DNA from 3 places in the Marinobacter sp. MIT930201 genome. Region 2 is predicted to be linked to each of the others. Evidence: predicted binding sites of a transcription regulator. Region 2 holds the regulator's gene; each other region holds the start of a gene.

Region 1 (5,800 bases), 520 kb from region 2:
CCGGCCGCCGAAGTGCAGGTCGAATTCATGGACCCCGCCGATGGTGAGGGCGCCATGTTCCCCACCGGCAACCTGGTGGACGACCTGGACGTACCCGGTGTTGGCACCCTCAAGGCCACCATTATCAATGCCGGCATTCCCACCATCTTCCTGAATGCAGAAGACATTGGCTACAAGGGCACGGAACTGCAGGACGATATCAACAGCAATCCCGAGGCCCTGGCGATGTTTGAAACCATCCGCGCCCACGGTGCTGTCAAAATGGGACTGATTCAGTCCGTAGAAGAGGCCGCCAGCCGCCAGCACACGCCCAAGGTGGCGTTTGTGGCAAAGCCGTCTGACTATGTGTCTTCCAGTGGCAAAGCCGTTGGGGCAGGGGATGTGGACGTGCTGGTGCGGGCCCTTTCCATGGGTAAGCTCCACCACGCGATGATGGGAACAGCCGCCGTTGCTATTGCTACCGCAGCTGCGGTACCGGGAACTCTGGTTAACCTTGCCGCTGGTGGCGGTGACAGAACCTCCGTGACCTTCGGCCACCCATCAGGCACCTTGCAGGTTGGTGCGGAAGCCAGCCTGGTCAACGGCCAGTGGACAGCCACCAAAGCCATCATGAGCCGCAGCGCGCGAGTGCTTATGGAAGGTTGGGTGAGGGTGCCCTTGGTCTAATTGTGACGCTGGTTGCGACAGGTTTCACGATTCCAGAATTCAGCGCTTGTAAGCTCTTTGAATAAAAGAGATAAACGCTTAAATTTCAACGGAATGTGAAAAATGTCGCAACCATTCGGTCCGTCTGGCCTTCCTCTTATTGTTTGTTCAATCGCCTTGGCATTGGTTGGATGTGGTGACGGTGGGTCCTCCTCATCATCGAATTCTTCGCAAGCTGGGCAAGACAATGCTGGCCCCGGAGTGAGGGCGAAATCCCTGCCTGAACTGGATGGCTATATTGAGCACGACTATTCCTTACGAGGCACGAACGAGAACCCACGGGTTTATCGTCGTAATCTTGAATCTCACTCGCTGGCTTATGTGCAGGCAGGGGATAAGGTGGGTGGGCAGGTATTTGCCGGGGGTGTCTTTACCGACAATCTGTTCGCTCCAGCCGCCGTAACCGCAAGCTCAACCAGCGTGTCGATTCACAGCCGCGTTGATGGAACAAGTGTCAAACTGTCGAATATTGGTGGCGGGCAGGAACCTTGTTCCGTTAAGGGTTTCGTGAACAGTGACCTGTCGACAGGACTTGTCAATCTGGCGATGTCCGGCGGTAATCTGACATGCGACCTCTCGGTTGATTCCGACGACACGCATTACTGGTGGACATTGGGAGCCAATACGTTCGAGGTCTGGGAAGCGGATGGGGTGTCATCCTACACGGATGTATTCTTCAACGGCGACGGCGATATCGATTTTGTGGTCGCCAATAACTATGCCGAAAGGACGATCATCCTGTATGGAGAGTCAGGCGCTGAGCTGAAGCGGGTGGCGGGAAGCACCTGGGTGCCGAGAGTCTACCCCATGGCAGAACCCGGCCCCACACGGGATGAGACGTTTGTGGGTGTGCTCAGTGACGGCGAGTTTTTGATGACCTCAGTTGCGATGCTGTTGGACTCCGGTCTTGCAGGCGCACAACCTGTGCTGTCGGGACTTTCTGAGTCTGCCCGGTTGGCGTCACTCTCTTTGATCGAGGACGACAAATACACAATCATCGCGGACCGTGGCGTGTTGCACAAGGTCGATGAAATCAATCGATCTGCCTCTTTGTTTGCTGATTTCTCAGATAAGTTTGCGGATGGTTGGGCGCTCGACGATGTTGTCGTTATGGGCGACAAAGCCATCGCTTTATGGACGACTTTTCAGGGTGCTGATCGCTCAGACCCTCTCGGTGAAGTCTATACCGTCGATCTGAGTTCGGGTGAGGTCGATTTGGTTCTGGCGGTGGAATCTACGTTTGTTGCTTCTCGAACGGAATCACTGCTTTTCGTCAATTTCCTGGATTTCTCAGGTCGTAACAGAACCCTGATTGTAGGCCGGCCCGGTGGCCCGGTTGTGCCTAACGCGGAAACCTACTATGCAACGTCGATGAACCTGACTCGTGGCGGAGACCGAGCAAAAGTGCTGGCGATGAGCTCTTCCATCGAGAGGGATGTGCTCAGCCCCGCGGGATTGCTCAACCCCGACATATGGGCCGTCAATGAAACCACCGGGAACATAACAAGCAAGGTAATGACGCTGCCTTACAATTGTTACTCTATGGACTCTCTTTATGCGATTAACAGTCACCTCAGCGTCGTGTCTTTCTGTGAGGATGGGTTCGCGATAGAAGAGCTGGAGCTAGAGAGAGGGACGTTGAGTTTCGTCACCTCGGATCTACGGGCAATAAACTGAAGGGTAATGGTTGGAAAGCTAAAAGCCCCACCAGCTTGAGCCTGGAGGCCCACGTTCCGGCTCCGCAAAACACCTGTCGAGCTTGCGGAGCCGAAGCGCTCTACTTATGCCTTGCGACTACGGCGACGCAGTCCAAAACCCAGGGCGCCAAGCCCCAGCAGGGCCAGGGTGCTGGGCTCCGGAACCGGGTTGGTCGGAGTAATCGGGCTACCGGCGTCGAAATCGTTGTTGTCAGTATCGCTCAGGAAGCTGAACATGCCTGAGAACAGGCTGCCATCGAAATCGATAGCCATGGTTGTAAACAGGTCGTCGTAAAATACACCATCGAGGGAAAGCTTGTCGGAGTATTCAACGTTCACGGTTGTGCTATCCGTCAGATCGCCGGAATTGGACAGTCGAAAAGGCTTGCCCAGGGCTGAATCTGGTGAGCGGGAGTCGCTACCAACAATGTCAAAGATCGTGTTTCCCGGGCGCCCGTTCAATACGATGCTGGTGACGTCTTGAACGGAATTGAAGGTAAACGGGGAGCTGTAGGTGTCTCCATTGATAGACAAGCTCCAGCCACTACCGATGGCTTCGCCGTATGAAGAGCTGCCGACCGTACCGTCAAATGCCACGGTTTCACAGGTCGCGCTGGCAAAGCAAGTAGTGACTTCCATGCCGTCCATCAGCGAGCCGTCGGTTGAATACCCGGTCAGCATTTCGGTGTTGTAGAGGTCGCCGTCAGAGTTGACGACGTTTACGATGGGGGCTGCGTAAGCGTTCCCAGCCATTGCAGCGGCCAATCCCAGGCCAATCACTATTTTGTGGTCAAATCCTTTCATACTTCATTCTCCTTGCGTTTTTACAGATATCCATATTCACCCCGCGTTTCCTGCGGAGTGGTCTCCGGACTGCGTTTTTAGCAAGAAAAAAGCCAGCTTGGATATTTTTCGGTTAAAACAGCCGGTTGCCATTTTCTGAATGCTCTGGTCACCGGTGAGGCATTGAAAAGTGTATAAAAAGTCAACGCTTAAGATCTGGATGGCTGTATCCCGGCCGGGCCGATGTACTAACCTGTTTGGCATGACTGTTTTTCGTTCTTAGTCTCTCACTGAGATCCAAAACCAATAAGGGATTCGCCATGAGCTCCAACGCTGATCAGAACATTCGCCCCGACTATGACGACGTCCTGCAGGCAATCGCCGACTACGCTCTCGGCTATCGGATAAAAAGCAAAGAGGCTTGGAATACCGCGAGAAACTGCCTGATAGATACCCTCGGTTGTGGCCTTCTGGCCCTGCGTTTCCCTGAATGCACCAAGCACCTTGGGCCGCTGGTTGACGGCACCGTTGTACCCCATGGCGCCCGTGTTCCGGGCACGCCTTACAGACTCGATCCGGTAAAGGCGGCCTGGGATATTGGCTGTATCGTGCGCTGGCTGGACTACAACGATACTTGGCTGGCGGCGGAGTGGGGCCACCCCTCGGATAACCTGGGGGGCATACTGGCCGTGGCGGATCATCTGTCCCAGAAGCGGGTGGCGGAGGGCAAGGCGCCCCTGACCATGCGGGATGTCCTGGAGGCTATGATCATGGCCCATGAAATCCAGGGGGTGCTTGCACTCGAAAACTCGTTTAACCGGGTGGGGCTGGATCACGTTGTGCTCGTCAAGGTGGCCTCAACCGCTGTTGTCGCAAAACTGATGGGTGCCAGTCGCGATCAAATGCTGTCGGCCTTGTCCCATGCCTGGGTGGACGGCCAGGCGCTGCGAACCTACCGTCATGCGCCGAACGCTGGCTCCCGAAAATCCTGGGCGGCGGGAGATGCAACGTCCCGTGCCGTGCGGCTGGCCGATATTGCAATGCGGGGAGAGATGGGCATCCCGGGGGTGCTCACGGCACCCCAATGGGGCTTCTACGACATTCTGTTCAGCAAAACCAATAAAGATCAGAAGCTGAAACCTGAGGACAAGCGTCAGTTTACTTTACCCCAGGCTTTTGGCGCCTACGTGATGGAAAACATTCTGTTCAAGATTTCCTTCCCGGCCGAGTTCCATGCTCAAACAGCGGCGGAAGCAGCGGTCATACTTCATCCCGAGGTAAAAGACCGCCTGGATGACATCGAACGAATCGTTATCACCACCCACGAATCTGCCATCCGTATCATCTCGAAACAGGGCACATTGGCAAACGCGGCCGACCGGGATCACTGCCTTCAATACATGGCTGCTGTACCGCTGATTTTTGGGGGGCTGACAGCGGAGCATTATGAAGACAGCTTCCATGAGGCCAATCCGATGATCGACCAACTCCGAGACAAGATGGACGTGGTTGAGGATGAGCGATACACACGTGAGTATCTGGAAGCAGATAAGCGCTCAATTGCCAATGCGATTCAGGTGTTCTTCGCCGACGGCACCAGCACGGATAAGGTGGCAGTTGAGTATCCCATTGGCCATCGCCGTCGCCGAAAGGAGGGGATTCCCCTGCTTGAGGATAAGTTCCGCCATAACCTGGCGACCCGGTTTCCTGGTCAGCGCTGCGAGAAGATCTTTAACCTGTGTAAAGATCAAGCGCTATTGGAGTCGACCCCCGCACACGAATTTGTTGATCTGTTTGTTATCTGAACTGATTGGAGCGCCTGCTCTCCGGGCGTAGCGAGGGGTTGTCGAAAAACTTTACATTGAGAAAATGTGCGGGCTTCTAACTGACTGAAAATGAACCAGTTGAAGCCGTGGCACGTCTTATGCAGCAGTTACTCCCTATCGAAGACGATTCTGTCAGCTTATATGGAGTACTGATATGAACACACTACAAACAGTCGGCGCCATTGGGGTTCTCTTTGGCGCCTGCAACTGGGCCAGCGCTGCGCCCATTCTCAGTATTAGTAGCCAGGGCGCTACAGCGGCCGCCTCCGCGGAACAGGACTTCCTGGACGCTGCGCATTCCGGTTATCTCACCGAAACGTTCGATGATAATTCTTTTTACACCGTTGGAAGCCAGGCTGGCACCATCACGTCCTCAGTGGGTGTTGGGTCCTTTACCAGTGCGGTGCCAGGTTCAGGCGGGTTGTGCGATAGCGGTCCCTATAACTGCAATGGCGGTCTTGCCGTATTGAACGCCGGCGCCAGTCCCTTTAGCGGGCGCTATTCCGTATCCGGGGATAACTGGTTGGACAGTATGGATGCACGCCAGATGGTTATTTCTCCAGCGACTGGTTTTAACGCCATGGGTTTCTATATGACAGACCCCAACGATGCTGGCGGACGCCTCTCGATTGGCGGGTTCGATTTCAGCTTCAACGACATATTTGGGTCCGCTCTGGGCAACGGCAGAGTTTTCTATGTCAGCCTCTATGACGCAGCGGGTTTGGGAGATGTCAGTATTTTTTCCAACAATCCCGATGATGGGTACGGCATCGACAACATAACAGTCGC
Region 2 (5,800 bases):
GTTCGCCGCGGCCTTTGATCTTGAGTCTGACCAACCCATCAGGGTCAATGCCGACAATGCTCGGCTCGACGAAGGCCAGGGCATTGCAACCTATACCGGCTCGGTTGAAATGAGCCAGGGCGATGCCAACCTTATGGCGGACAAGGTTGTACTCCACCGGGATGAGAATGGCGTCAGCCGCATTGAAGCCACCGGTACCCCGGCACGCTACCGCCAGCCTGCCATGGAAGGCCAGGGCGAAACCGACGCCCGCGCACTTACAATCACCTGGTCCGCCTCCGACAACCGGGTTACCTTTCGGCGCGAAGCTGTGATCGAACAGGGCGGCAACCTGTTCCGGGGCGACGTCATTCATTACGACAGCGCCGAACGCGTGGTGACCGCAGAGGGCTCTGCTGACCAGGGCGATGGCAGCGGTCGCGTCGAAATGGTCATCCAGCCACGCGGCAACTCCGGCAACAATCCAGATAACAACCCTAACGGACAGGATACCGATGGCAGTTCTCAGGGCCAGTAACCTCGCAAAAAGCTACAAACAGAAGAAGGTCGTCATCGACGTTTCCCTGGAAATTCGCAGTGGCGAGATCGTCGGCTTGCTCGGCCCCAACGGCGCGGGCAAAACGACGTGTTTCTACATGATTGTTGGCCTGGTTTCCGCCGACAACGGTCGCATCACCATCGACAATCAGGACATCACGCCCCTGCCCATGCACGGCCGTGCCCGCAAGGGAATCGGGTACCTGCCCCAGGAAGCATCCGTGTTTCGCAAGCTCACCGTGCGCGACAACATACTGGCGATCCTGGAAACCCGCCGCGAACTCAAACGCGCTGACCGGGAGGCCAAGTTAGAGGAACTGCTTGAAGAGTTTCACATTACCCACATCCGCGATAGTGTCGGCATGGCCCTGTCAGGCGGTGAGCGACGGCGGGTGGAAATTGCCCGGGCGCTGGCGATGGAACCGGCGTTCATCCTGCTGGACGAGCCCTTCGCCGGTGTCGACCCGATCTCCGTGAGCGACATCAAGCAGATTATCCGACACTTGCGGGACAAGGGTATCGGCGTACTGATCACCGACCACAACGTGCGGGAAACCCTCGACATCTGCGAGAATGCGTACATTGTCAGCGGCGGCCACATCATTGCCTCTGGTAATTCGGACGATATACTGGCCAACCAGCAGGTCAAGGAAGTGTATCTAGGCAACGAGTTTCGCCTGTAGTAGACTCGGCAAAGAACTTGCTTGGTGCGGCAAGTAGCCAGCATACAAAGAGTTTTTGTGCAACCCCGGCTCCAGAAAGCGCCCTGATGACGTAAAGAGAGAGCCTGAGTGACGGAAGAGAGAGACCGAGTGACGGATCCTGAACCATGGTTATGAAAGCCTCACTACAGTTAAAGCTGGGTCAAAGCCTGACCATGACGCCCCAGCTGCAACAGGCTATCAGGCTTCTGCAGCTCTCCACCCTGGACCTCCAGCAGGAAATCCAGCAGGCACTGGAATCCAACCCAATGCTGGAAACCTCGGAAGACGACGACAACCAGAATCCGGAATCAACGGACAGTGACAACGAGTCGTCTGAAACAGCGTCAACCGAGGAATCCAACACCGCTTCAGACACTGCTACCGAGTGGGACGAATCCGAAAATGGACCTGACTGGTCATCAGAAACGGACAGTCCCGACACCATTCCCGATGATCTTCCCGTCGACACCGCCTGGGATGACATTTACCAGTCAGCCCCCGCGTCAGCAGCCCGTAACGACGACGAAAACGACCACGACTTCGAAACCCGTAACTCCCCCACCGAAACGCTCCAGGACCACCTGGAATGGCAACTGAACCTGACGCCCATGAGCGAGCGGGATCAGGCCATCGCCCATGCCCTGATGGATGCGGTTGATAACCACGGCTACCTGACCTCTCCGCTTGAAGAAATTCATTCAGGCATGGTGGACGAATCCGACGAAGACCCGCTGGAACTGGACGAAGTGGAAGCCGTTCTTCATCGCCTGCAGCACTTCGATCCACCCGGCGTGTTCGCCCGTGATCTGCAGGAATGCCTGCTGATCCAGCTGAACCAACTGCCCCCGGAAACACCCTGGCTGGCTCAGGCGCGACTGGTGATTACCCACTACATAAACCTGCTGGGTAACCGCGATTACGCCCAGCTGTTGCGCCGCAGCCGCCTGAAAGAAGAACAGCTACGGGATGTCCTGGCACTTATTACCGGTTTGAACCCCCGCCCCGGCGACACCCTGGACCAGGCCGAGCCGGACTATGTCATCCCGGATGTGATCGTGCGCAAGCACAATGAGCGCTGGCGCGTGGAACTGAATCCTGAAATTGCACCACGCATTCGTGTGAATGCAAGCTATGCTTCTCTTATAAAGCGTGCGGACAGCAGCGCCGACAACACCTACCTGCGGGACCAGTTGCAGGAGGCAAAGTGGTTCATCAAGAGCCTGCAGAGCCGCAACGAAACCCTGCTCAAGGTGGCCACGCGCATTGTCGAGCACCAGCAGGGGTTTCTGGACCATGGCGAGGAAGCCATGAAACCATTGATTCTCTCGGATATTGCCCAGGCGGTGGAAATGCACGAGTCGACCATTTCAAGGGTCACCACCCAGAAATACATGCACACACCGCGGGGCATATTTGAACTTAAGTATTTTTTCTCGAGCCATGTCAGTACCGACGAAGGTGGAGAGTGCTCATCCACGGCAATCCGCGCGATGATCAAGAAGCTGATTGCAACGGAAACTCCGAAAAAGCCATTGAGCGATAGCAAAATTGCAGCCATGCTAGGAGACCAGGGTATAAAGGTGGCTAGACGAACCGTGGCCAAGTATCGCGAGGCAATGCACATTCCTCCGTCCAACGAGCGAAAGCGATTGGTGTAGGAAGCGTCTGTTCCCGGCCTCACGGGGAGAGCCCTTTCCTGAAAGTATACCGCCTGCAGCATAACGCTGTGGCACACAGCCGGTATCCTAACGGGTGCCGGCAAGCTGAAAACAGGAGAAGCCTATGCAACTCAATATTTCAGGCCATCACGTAGAACTGACTCCCGCACTGAAAGATTACGTATCAGGCAAATTTGAAAAGCTTGAGCGGCACTTCGACCATATCAGCAATTGCCAGGTTACCCTTGAGGTGGAAAAAGTGCGCCAGATGGCGGAAGCTACGCTTCACGTGATAGGTGGTGAGATTCACGCAAAGGCCGAAAACAGCGATATGTACGCTGCCATTGATGGACTGGTAGACAAGCTGGACAGGCAGATTCTGAAGCACAAGGAAAAGAACGTAGACCGGATGCACGGGAATGGCGCCCGCTAGGACGACGCCCCGGCATGACAGTTAATCGAGCTGCGGCACTGGCTAACCATGCAATAGGTGCCGCAGCCTTTTTTTACGGAAATGCAGTCGATTCATGACCGACACATCCCTGACTATCGAGAACATTCTCGCGCCGGAGCTAACCCTTTGCCGGGTGCCTGCCTCCAGCAAAAAGCGGGTTATGGAAACCATTGCCGAGCAGATCCAGCAGCACGACTCTTTGCTCAGCGACACCCAGATATTCACCAACCTGGTCGCGCGGGAGCGACTGGGGAGCACAGGCATCGGACAGGGCATCGCGATCCCCCATTGCAGGCTGGAAGGGCTGGATCACGTGGTCGGCGTATTGCTGACCCTGGAAGAAGGCGTTGCGTTCGATGCTATCGACAATCAGCCGGTGGACCTCGTCTTCACCTTGATTGTCCCCAAGGAAGCCACCAGCGAGCATCTTGAGCTTTTGAGCCAGCTTGCCGAAAAGTTCAACGAGCGTGCATTCTGCGACCAGCTGCGTCAGTGCACTGATGCAGGCTCTCTCTATCGCCGGATGACAGCCGAGACAGGCTGAACCACTCCACATCCAAGGTGAACGGGCTATGAAACTGATCATCGTCAGCGGCCGATCAGGTTCCGGGAAAAGTACCGCGTTACATGTTCTGGAAGACCTGGGCTTTTACTGCATTGACAACCTGCCCATTGGCCTCCTGTTCCCCCTCACGCAGGAAGCCACCAACCAGAACTCTCCCAGCCGGCTGGGAAAGATGGCGGTCAGCATCGATGCCCGTAACCTTTCCGGAGAATTGAGCAACTTCGAGGATATCTACCGCAGCCTTCAGGATACTGGCGTAACCATCGAGATCATCTATCTCGACGCCGATGAACAGTCTCTTCTGCAGCGCTTCCATGCCACGCGCCGAAAGCATCCACTGAGTGATGACAAGACCTCCCTGAGGGAGGCCATCGGTAACGAAAAGAAGCTTCTGGAGCCGCTCTCCAAGCTGGCAGACCTCTACATCGACACCACGGGGCTGTCCATGTATGAGCTCCGGGATATGGTGAAGCAGCGGGTTGCGGGCAGGCGTCACCAGGAACTGGCGCTGCTGTTCCAGTCGTTCGGGTTCAAGCACGGTGTACCGTTGGATTCGGACTATGTGTTCGATGTGCGCTGCCTGCCCAATCCCTATTGGGACACCAGCCTTCGGCAGTTTGTGGGCACCGACCAGCCGGTTATCGATTTCCTGGAAAAGGAGCCGTTGAGCCGTAAGATGGTCGAGGACCTGACCCAATTCCTGGAAAACTGGCTACCCTCGTTCTCAGACAGCAACCGCAGCTATATGACCATATCCATCGGCTGCACCGGTGGCCAGCATCGCTCGGTTTATATCTGCGATCAGCTCGGCCGCTATTTCTCGGGCAAATACAGCAATGTGCAGGTTCGCCACACCGAACTGCCCCACCTGCAAAGCAGGGAAAGCTGAACCGCCTATGATCCGCCGCCCCATTACCATCATCAACAAACTTGGGCTCCATGCCCGGGCCGCAGCCAAACTGGTGGGCAAGGCATCTGAATTCGACAGCAGCATTCAGATCAGTCGCAAAGGGCGACAGGTGGACGCCAAAAGCATCATGCCAGTCATGATGCTCGCCGCCAGCCAGGGATCAGAGGTAGAGCTGATTGTAGACGGTCCGGATGAGTCCGAAGCTGTCGATGCGCTGGTTACGCTGATCAACGACTACTTCGGGGAAGGCGAATAACCACCTCCACACTGGACATCCTTGCCCGTCTACGGCATTCACCTACAACTCTTCCTCACCTATGTTGCCTAACTTCGCTATAATACGAGGGTTTTCTGACCGTGGGTGATCCATGACCGATATTCTGGAGAAAAGCCAAGCGCGCCAACGCCTTCGCTCCCTGAGCGAAGCGCTGGACAGTGGCGCCCTGAAACAGGTTGCCCGCATCCTGAATGGTGGCCTGAGCCCCAGTGACATCGCCCACCTGCTGGAATCATCGCCACCGCGCCAGCGTGCCCTGCTCTGGAACCTGGTCGACAAGCAGCTTGAAGGCGAAGTTCTCCAGTATCTGAACGACGATATCCGAGGTTACTTCCTGAGCCAGCTGAACGCTCAGGAACTCGCTGACATCATCGAGGATTTCGAGTCGGACGATCTGGCCGACTTACTGCAGCAGTTGCCCGACACGGTCATCCAGGAAGTCCTGGACACCATGGACGAGCAGGACCGTCAACGCGTCGAGGAAGTCCTCTCCTACCCGGAAGATACCGCCGGCGGCCTGATGAACACGGACACCATTACGGTGCGCCCGGACATCAGTATCGACGTGGTTTTGCGCTACCTGCGCCGTCATCGCAACCTGCCGCCGATGACGGATAGTCTTATCGTGGTCAGCCGGCGCGACGAGTTCATCGGCATGTTGCCCATCACCAAAATGCTCGTATCCAACCCGGCGG
Region 3 (5,800 bases), 960 kb from region 2:
GCGGTTGGGGCCCATGTCGCGGCGGAAATCCACCACTTCGTAGATGGAGACCGGGCGGCCGAAGCCTTTAACCGTGATCTCGCCCTTGTCGCGGCACATGATGCGGTCCTTGATCAGCGAGAAGGTTTCGTAGGAGATCAGGATTTCACCGGGTTCAGCCAGGGATTCCAGGCGGCTGGCCAGGTTCACTTCCTTGCCGATGATGGTGTAGTCCATGCGGTTCTCGGCGCCGAAGTTGCCAACGGTGGTGTAGCCTGTGCTGATGCCCATGCGGATTTCCAGCGGTGTCTTGATACCCTGGCTGCGCCATTTCTGCCGCATGATTTTCATGTGTTTACGCATTTCCACCGCCATGGACACGCAGGCGAAGGCGTCTTCTTTCTGGCCCCGGCTGGTGGGGTCACCGAAGAAAATCATGATGGAATCGCCAACGAACTTATCGATGGTGCCGCCGTATTTGAGGGCCACTTCCGACATTTCGTTGAAGTAGTGGTTCAGCAGTTCCGTCAGTGCTTCCGGCTCCATCTCTTCGGACAGTTCTGTAAAACCCTTGATGTCGGAGAAGAAGACGGCCAATTTCTTGCGTTGTGTTTCCAGCCGCACGTCTCTTTCACCGGTAAAGATGGACTGCCACACCTGCGGTGACAGATACTTGGAGAGTTTGTGGGACAGGGCAATGGATTGTTCCCGCTGATTCTGGATCTGGGTTTTTGCCATCATCAGCGCGCGGGCCTGCTGGTGGGAATAGAACGCAGTCACACAGATATAAAGGCCGGTGGCACTGATCGCGATAATGCTGGTGATCATCGGCGACTGCAGTGACTCGGCGGGGCCCACGATGGCAACGCCGATGGCGCCGCAGGCGGCCATGATCATGGTGCCTAGCAGCCACTGGCGGATGCCGCCCACAATCAGGCAACTAAACATCAGCATCAGTGCCACGGCGACCGAGGGTATCGCAATCAATCCAATGCAGCCGACGAATCCACCCCCGATGGCGCAATCCGTTAACAGCATTTTCTGGCGAATACGGGATGAGTTACGGAGAAACGTTCGCCGGGTAAGTTGATGGGCAATGTGTGGCCAGGTCAGGGCGCCTGAAAGCAGCCACAGCATCCACAGGCCGAAGACGTCTTGCAGTACGCCTGACACAATAATGCCGGCAGTCGCCGTATACGCCAGTATCCTGCCGTTGTAATCCGGCATGGGCGGGATGGCAATCGGATGGTTCTGCGCGTCAAGCACGGCGGCCTTGCTGGCACTGGTACTGGCGTTACGCAGGTCAATCGGTGCGCTCATCATTCAGAAACGGATCCGCCCGACGAGCATATCTCTGAACATCACCCAATCGCCCATCAGGCTGTACAGTGGGTGTTTGAAGGTGGCAGGTCGGTTTTTCTCGAAGCCATAGTGGCCAACCCAGGCAAACCCGTAGCCGATGACGGGCAGGAGCAACAGATAGAGGAACTTGGCCGTTACAATGGCGTAGAGTGTAACGAGGATAACCAGTAGGCTGCCGACGAAGTGAAGCCTGCGGCAGTTTACATCGCTATGTTCTTCAAGGTAGTACGGATAGAAGTCCGCGAAATTGCGGAATGTTTGCTGTTGGCTCATAGGGCGTCTACCGGCTCGCTTATCGTTTTTAAGGTAGATAGTACTGTCTGATAGTGGAAAGTACTTAGACTAAAGACTAACAGTAAACCATCTGTCCCACAATTCATACGGTCGTTTGGCCCGAACTGACGTATTGAAATCAACCACAGCGAGGCGATATGACAGCAGTAATGGAAGCCCTGTTAAAACGATCTTCAGAGCCACGCCTGGAGGCGCCAGCACCGGACCCGGCAACGCTTGAAAATGCCTTTGCCTGCGCCGCGAGGGCGCCGGACCATGCGTTGCTGAGGCCCTGGCGGTACCTGATTATTGAGGGAGACGAGGCATTGAACGCCCTGGGTGAATTGTTTGCCGCCACCTGTGGCGACGGCGCCTCGGAAAAGGAGCGGGAAAAACGCTGCAAGAAGGCACTGCGGGCGCCTATGGTGATCGTTGGCGTTGCGTCTTACCAGTCCCATCCCAAAGTGCCGGAGATCGAGCAGTCCATGTCGGCCGCGGTGGGGATGGGGTATTTGTTGTTGGCTCTGGAGTCCGCCGGGTTTGGAGGCATGTGGCGTACCGGTGCCATGGCGCACGATCCAGCTATCAAGCGAGGCTTGGGGCTGCAGGACAATGAGATCATAACCGGGTTCCTGTATACCGGCAGTGTCAGTGCGCACAAGCCCAGCATACCCAGGCCTGAACCCAAAGAGTTTGTCAGGCGCTGGCCCCACTAGTTGCCGCCCCGTTGCCCCCGCCCCCGGCGCGGGGGAAATCCCTTGCCGCTTTCCGCCCTCAATTTACGATTCGGATAAGCCGATACCTGCCTCAGCCCGCACACCGCAACACCTCCTGAAAACTGGCATCGCGATTGCTTTTACCTCTGCAAGAACGCACAAACGGCAAAACGACCAACGCCGTGTGCAGGAATCGGAGGCACTATGGCAATTTCCCTGGACAAAGCATTAGGCATTCATCAGCACGCCCTGGAAGGCAGGGTAAAGCGTGCGGAGGTGTTGGCCAACAACCTCGCCAACGCAGATACCCCGGGCTACAAGGCGCGGGATGTGGACTTTCAGGCGATGATGCAGAAGGCCCAGGACAGCATGAGTGGTTTCGGCATGACCCGTACCCACGAGTCCCATATGGACACCTCGCCCATGGGCGCGGACAGCGAATTGCTCTATCGGGTACCGCACCAGCCGTCCGTGGACGGCAACACGGTGGATGCCCAGCAGGAGCAAACCCGTTTCATGCGTAATGCCATGGATTACCAGGCCAGTTTCCAGTTCCTGGACGGAAAGGTTTCAGGCATCAAAAAGGCACTCTCTGGCCAGTAAAACTGGGCGCAGCCATTAATTGAGGAGCACCATCATGTCTCTGGGTAACATTTTCGACATCGCCGGTTCCGGTATGACAGCCCAGTCGCTGCGGCTGAACACCACTGCGTCCAACATCGCCAATGCCGAGACGGCCAGTTCCAGTACGGATCAGACCTATCGCGCCCGCAAGCCTGTTTTCGCGGCGATACAGCAGTCCATGCTGAATCCGTCTCAGCAGAGCATGGCGTTTGGCAGCGACAACGGCCCGGGGGCAGGCGTTCGGGTTGAAGGCATCGTCGAGAGTGACGCCGAGTTGCAGATGCGCTACGAGCCTGATCATCCCGCCGCGAACGAGGATGGGTACGTGTTCTACCCCAACGTCAACGTGGTTGAAGAAATGGCGGACATGATGTCGTCGTCGCGCAGCTTCCAGATGAATGTGGACATTATGAACAGCGCCAAATCCATGATGCAGCGTATCCTGACCCTGGGTCAGCAGTAACCGAGCGAGGATTGAATCATGAGCGTAGTGAATAACACGACAGACGCTTCGGATGTGCTGAGCCAGTATCGAGTGCAGCAGGATCAGGCCAAGAGCGGAAGTGAGCTGGGCAAGAACGAGTTCATGGAATTGATGATCGCTCAGCTCAAAAACCAGAACCCTCTCGAACCTCAGGACAACGGCGAATTCATCTCTCAGCTGGCGCAGTTCAGCTCCCTGGAGGAAATGCAGAGCCTGTCCGGCAGTGTCGACGATATGGCCAGCCAGTTCCGCTCCACCCAGGCACTGCAGGCCTCTGCAATGGTCGGGCGTACGGTCTTGGCACCTTCATCCATTGGCGTGCTTGGCGCGGACGGTGAAATATCCGGCAACGTTTCCGTTCCGGCAACCACATCCGGGCTGAGAATCACCATTGAGAATGAGTCCGGTGAGCAGGTCCGGCAGATTGATATGGGTGAGCAGCAGCCTGGCCAGACAGCGTTCAGCTGGGACGGCAAGGATGGCAACGGCAACAGTTTGCCACCCGGACGCTACAAGGTGGTCGCAGAAGCCTCGTACCCCGGCGGGCTTGAGCAACTCGGCACCATGGTCAGCGCCAATGTCGACAGTGTGTCGCTGGGGCAGGGTGGCAGCATTACTCTGAACCTGGCCGGCATGGGCTCCATCGCGCTGCAAGATGTTCAGCAGATTAATTGATACCGGTGAAACAGTAAGAGGTGGAGTATGGGTTTTAACACAGGTCTTAGCGGTTTAAGGGCGTCATCGGTTGATCTGGATGTCACCGGTAACAACATTGCCAATGCGAGCACAGTAGGTTTCAAGAGCAGTCAGGCGCAGTTTGGCGACCTGTACGCTAGTGGTTTCCTGAGTGCCGGCACCAATCCGATTGGGGACGGTGTGCGGGTGCAGGACGTGAAGCAGAATTTTGGGCAGGGCAATATCAGTTTCACCGACAACGGCCTGGACCTTGCCATCAACGGTGACGGTTTCTTTGTGCTGAATAATGGCGGTGAGGTGCGGTATTCCCGTGCCGGCCAGTTCGGTGTCGACAAAGACGGGTTTGTCACCAATAACCAGAACATGCGGGTTCAGGGCTTCGTTGCCGATGAAGACGGTAACCTTTCCGGTATTCGTGGTGACCTGCAGGTTGAAACCGATAATCTGGCGCCTCGTCGGACCACGAATCTACGCTCGGACCTGAACCTGGATTCCCGGGAAACCGTGTTGGAACGCCGAGTTGCCGATATGGGTGATTACACGGCGCCCGCCGGCTCCACCGGTTTTCCGTCTGAAACCTTCGAAATCACCTACGCAGATGGCAGCGTGGTTAGCGTGCCCATCAACGCGGCGGGATCGACTGATTTCTCAGCGGCTGACGTTGTGGATGTGCTCAATGGGCAGGACGGTCTCTCTGCCTCCGCGACCACCACCTATGAGGGGATGTCCGAGGCGGACTTGAACGCCGCCATTGCGGCTGGCAACTTCAGCTTTGACCTTGCGGTAGGCGGGGTCACTGTGCCCGTTGATACGACAGGTGTGACCGATGCGGCTTCGCTGGTCACTGCAATTAACAACGCCCAGGCGCCGACGATCTCGGCGTCGCTCACAGGCGGTAACCTGAGGCTGATCGACAACCGTGGCAACAACGTCACCGCCGGTTTTACCAGCGACGGCCCGAACCCGGCACCGGAGACAACCGTTGGCACGGTGAGGCCGCAGGCCGATCGGGAGATTACCGATATTGCGTCAACCAGCGGCGCCACGAACCTCACGGATTCATGGAACGCACGCAACATTGAGATTACCAACCAGTTCAATCCACTGGATCAGCGTACTTACAACCACGCAACATCGACCACCGTTTACGACAGCCTGGGTAACTCTCACGAGATGACCCAGTTCTACGTGAAGCAACCGGCCCCAGGTAATGGTGTGGGTGTGAGTGAATGGTCCGTATACCTGCAGATCGACGGTGAATTCGTGGCCGGAACCGATCAGAACCCCTACCAGGCTCGTTTTGACCAGGACGGGGAGTTGCAATCGGTGAACGGTGACCCCAATGGCGAGATTCTGATCAGCGACTGGACGCCGAAGGATGCCGACGGCACTCCGAACGGCGCAGATGGCCCTCCGGGGCCGGGTGAAAATATCACCACGCCCATTCCAGAGCCTCCGACCACCTCGGCCTTTGTGCTGGACCTTGGCAATACCACCCAGTACGGCAGCAACTTTGGGGTAAACGACCAGCGTCAGAACGGCTATGCCACCGGTAGGCTGTCGGGTCTGGATGTGTCGGACCAGGGTGTTCTGTTTGCCCGGTACACCAATGGTCAATCCCAGTCCCTGGGCCAGGTCGCGTTGGCTTCGTTCAACAATACCAACG

Evidence for each region. The regulator sigma-54, encoded in region 2, starts transcription at its own class of promoters, with help from an activator protein. The targets are predictions, from matches to a motif close to ANTGGCATNNANNTTGCTNT.
Region 1: a site for sigma-54 is predicted at 3,284-3,303, ahead of SIC19_RS18560 (PEP-CTERM sorting domain-containing protein). Genes of this name have one in related genera too.
Region 3: a site for sigma-54 is predicted at 2,452-2,471, ahead of flgB (flagellar basal body rod protein FlgB). Genes of this name have one in related genera too.

What each region holds. Positions count from the first base shown of each region.
Region 1 covers NZ_CP138916.1:4,066,325-4,072,124, forward strand. The annotation lists gene prpF (2-methylaconitate cis-trans isomerase PrpF) at 1-666, shown strand, start outside; gene SIC19_RS18555 (hypothetical protein) at 769-2,382, shown strand; gene SIC19_RS18560 (PEP-CTERM sorting domain-containing protein) at 2,487-3,206, opposite strand; gene prpD (2-methylcitrate dehydratase) at 3,506-4,990, shown strand; gene SIC19_RS18570 (PEP-CTERM sorting domain-containing protein) at 5,166-5,800, shown strand, end outside.
Region 2 covers NZ_CP138916.1:3,544,093-3,549,892, reverse strand. The annotation lists gene lptA (lipopolysaccharide transport periplasmic protein LptA) at 1-517, shown strand, start outside; gene lptB (LPS export ABC transporter ATP-binding protein) at 495-1,220, shown strand; gene SIC19_RS16160 (RNA polymerase factor sigma-54) at 1,373-2,899, shown strand; gene hpf (ribosome hibernation promoting factor) at 3,024-3,332, shown strand; gene ptsN (PTS IIA-like nitrogen regulatory protein PtsN) at 3,427-3,897, shown strand; gene rapZ (RNase adapter RapZ) at 3,926-4,807, shown strand; gene SIC19_RS16140 (HPr family phosphocarrier protein) at 4,815-5,084, shown strand; gene mgtE (magnesium transporter) at 5,197-5,800, shown strand, end outside.
Region 3 covers NZ_CP138916.1:149,702-155,501, reverse strand. The annotation lists gene SIC19_RS00715 (adenylate/guanylate cyclase domain-containing protein) at 1-1,302, opposite strand, end outside; gene SIC19_RS00710 (DUF962 domain-containing protein) at 1,303-1,614, opposite strand; gene SIC19_RS00705 (nitroreductase) at 1,773-2,330, shown strand; gene flgB (flagellar basal body rod protein FlgB) at 2,535-2,933, shown strand; gene flgC (flagellar basal body rod protein FlgC) at 2,968-3,417, shown strand; gene SIC19_RS00690 (flagellar hook assembly protein FlgD) at 3,436-4,113, shown strand; gene SIC19_RS00685 (flagellar hook protein FlgE) at 4,141-5,800, shown strand, end outside.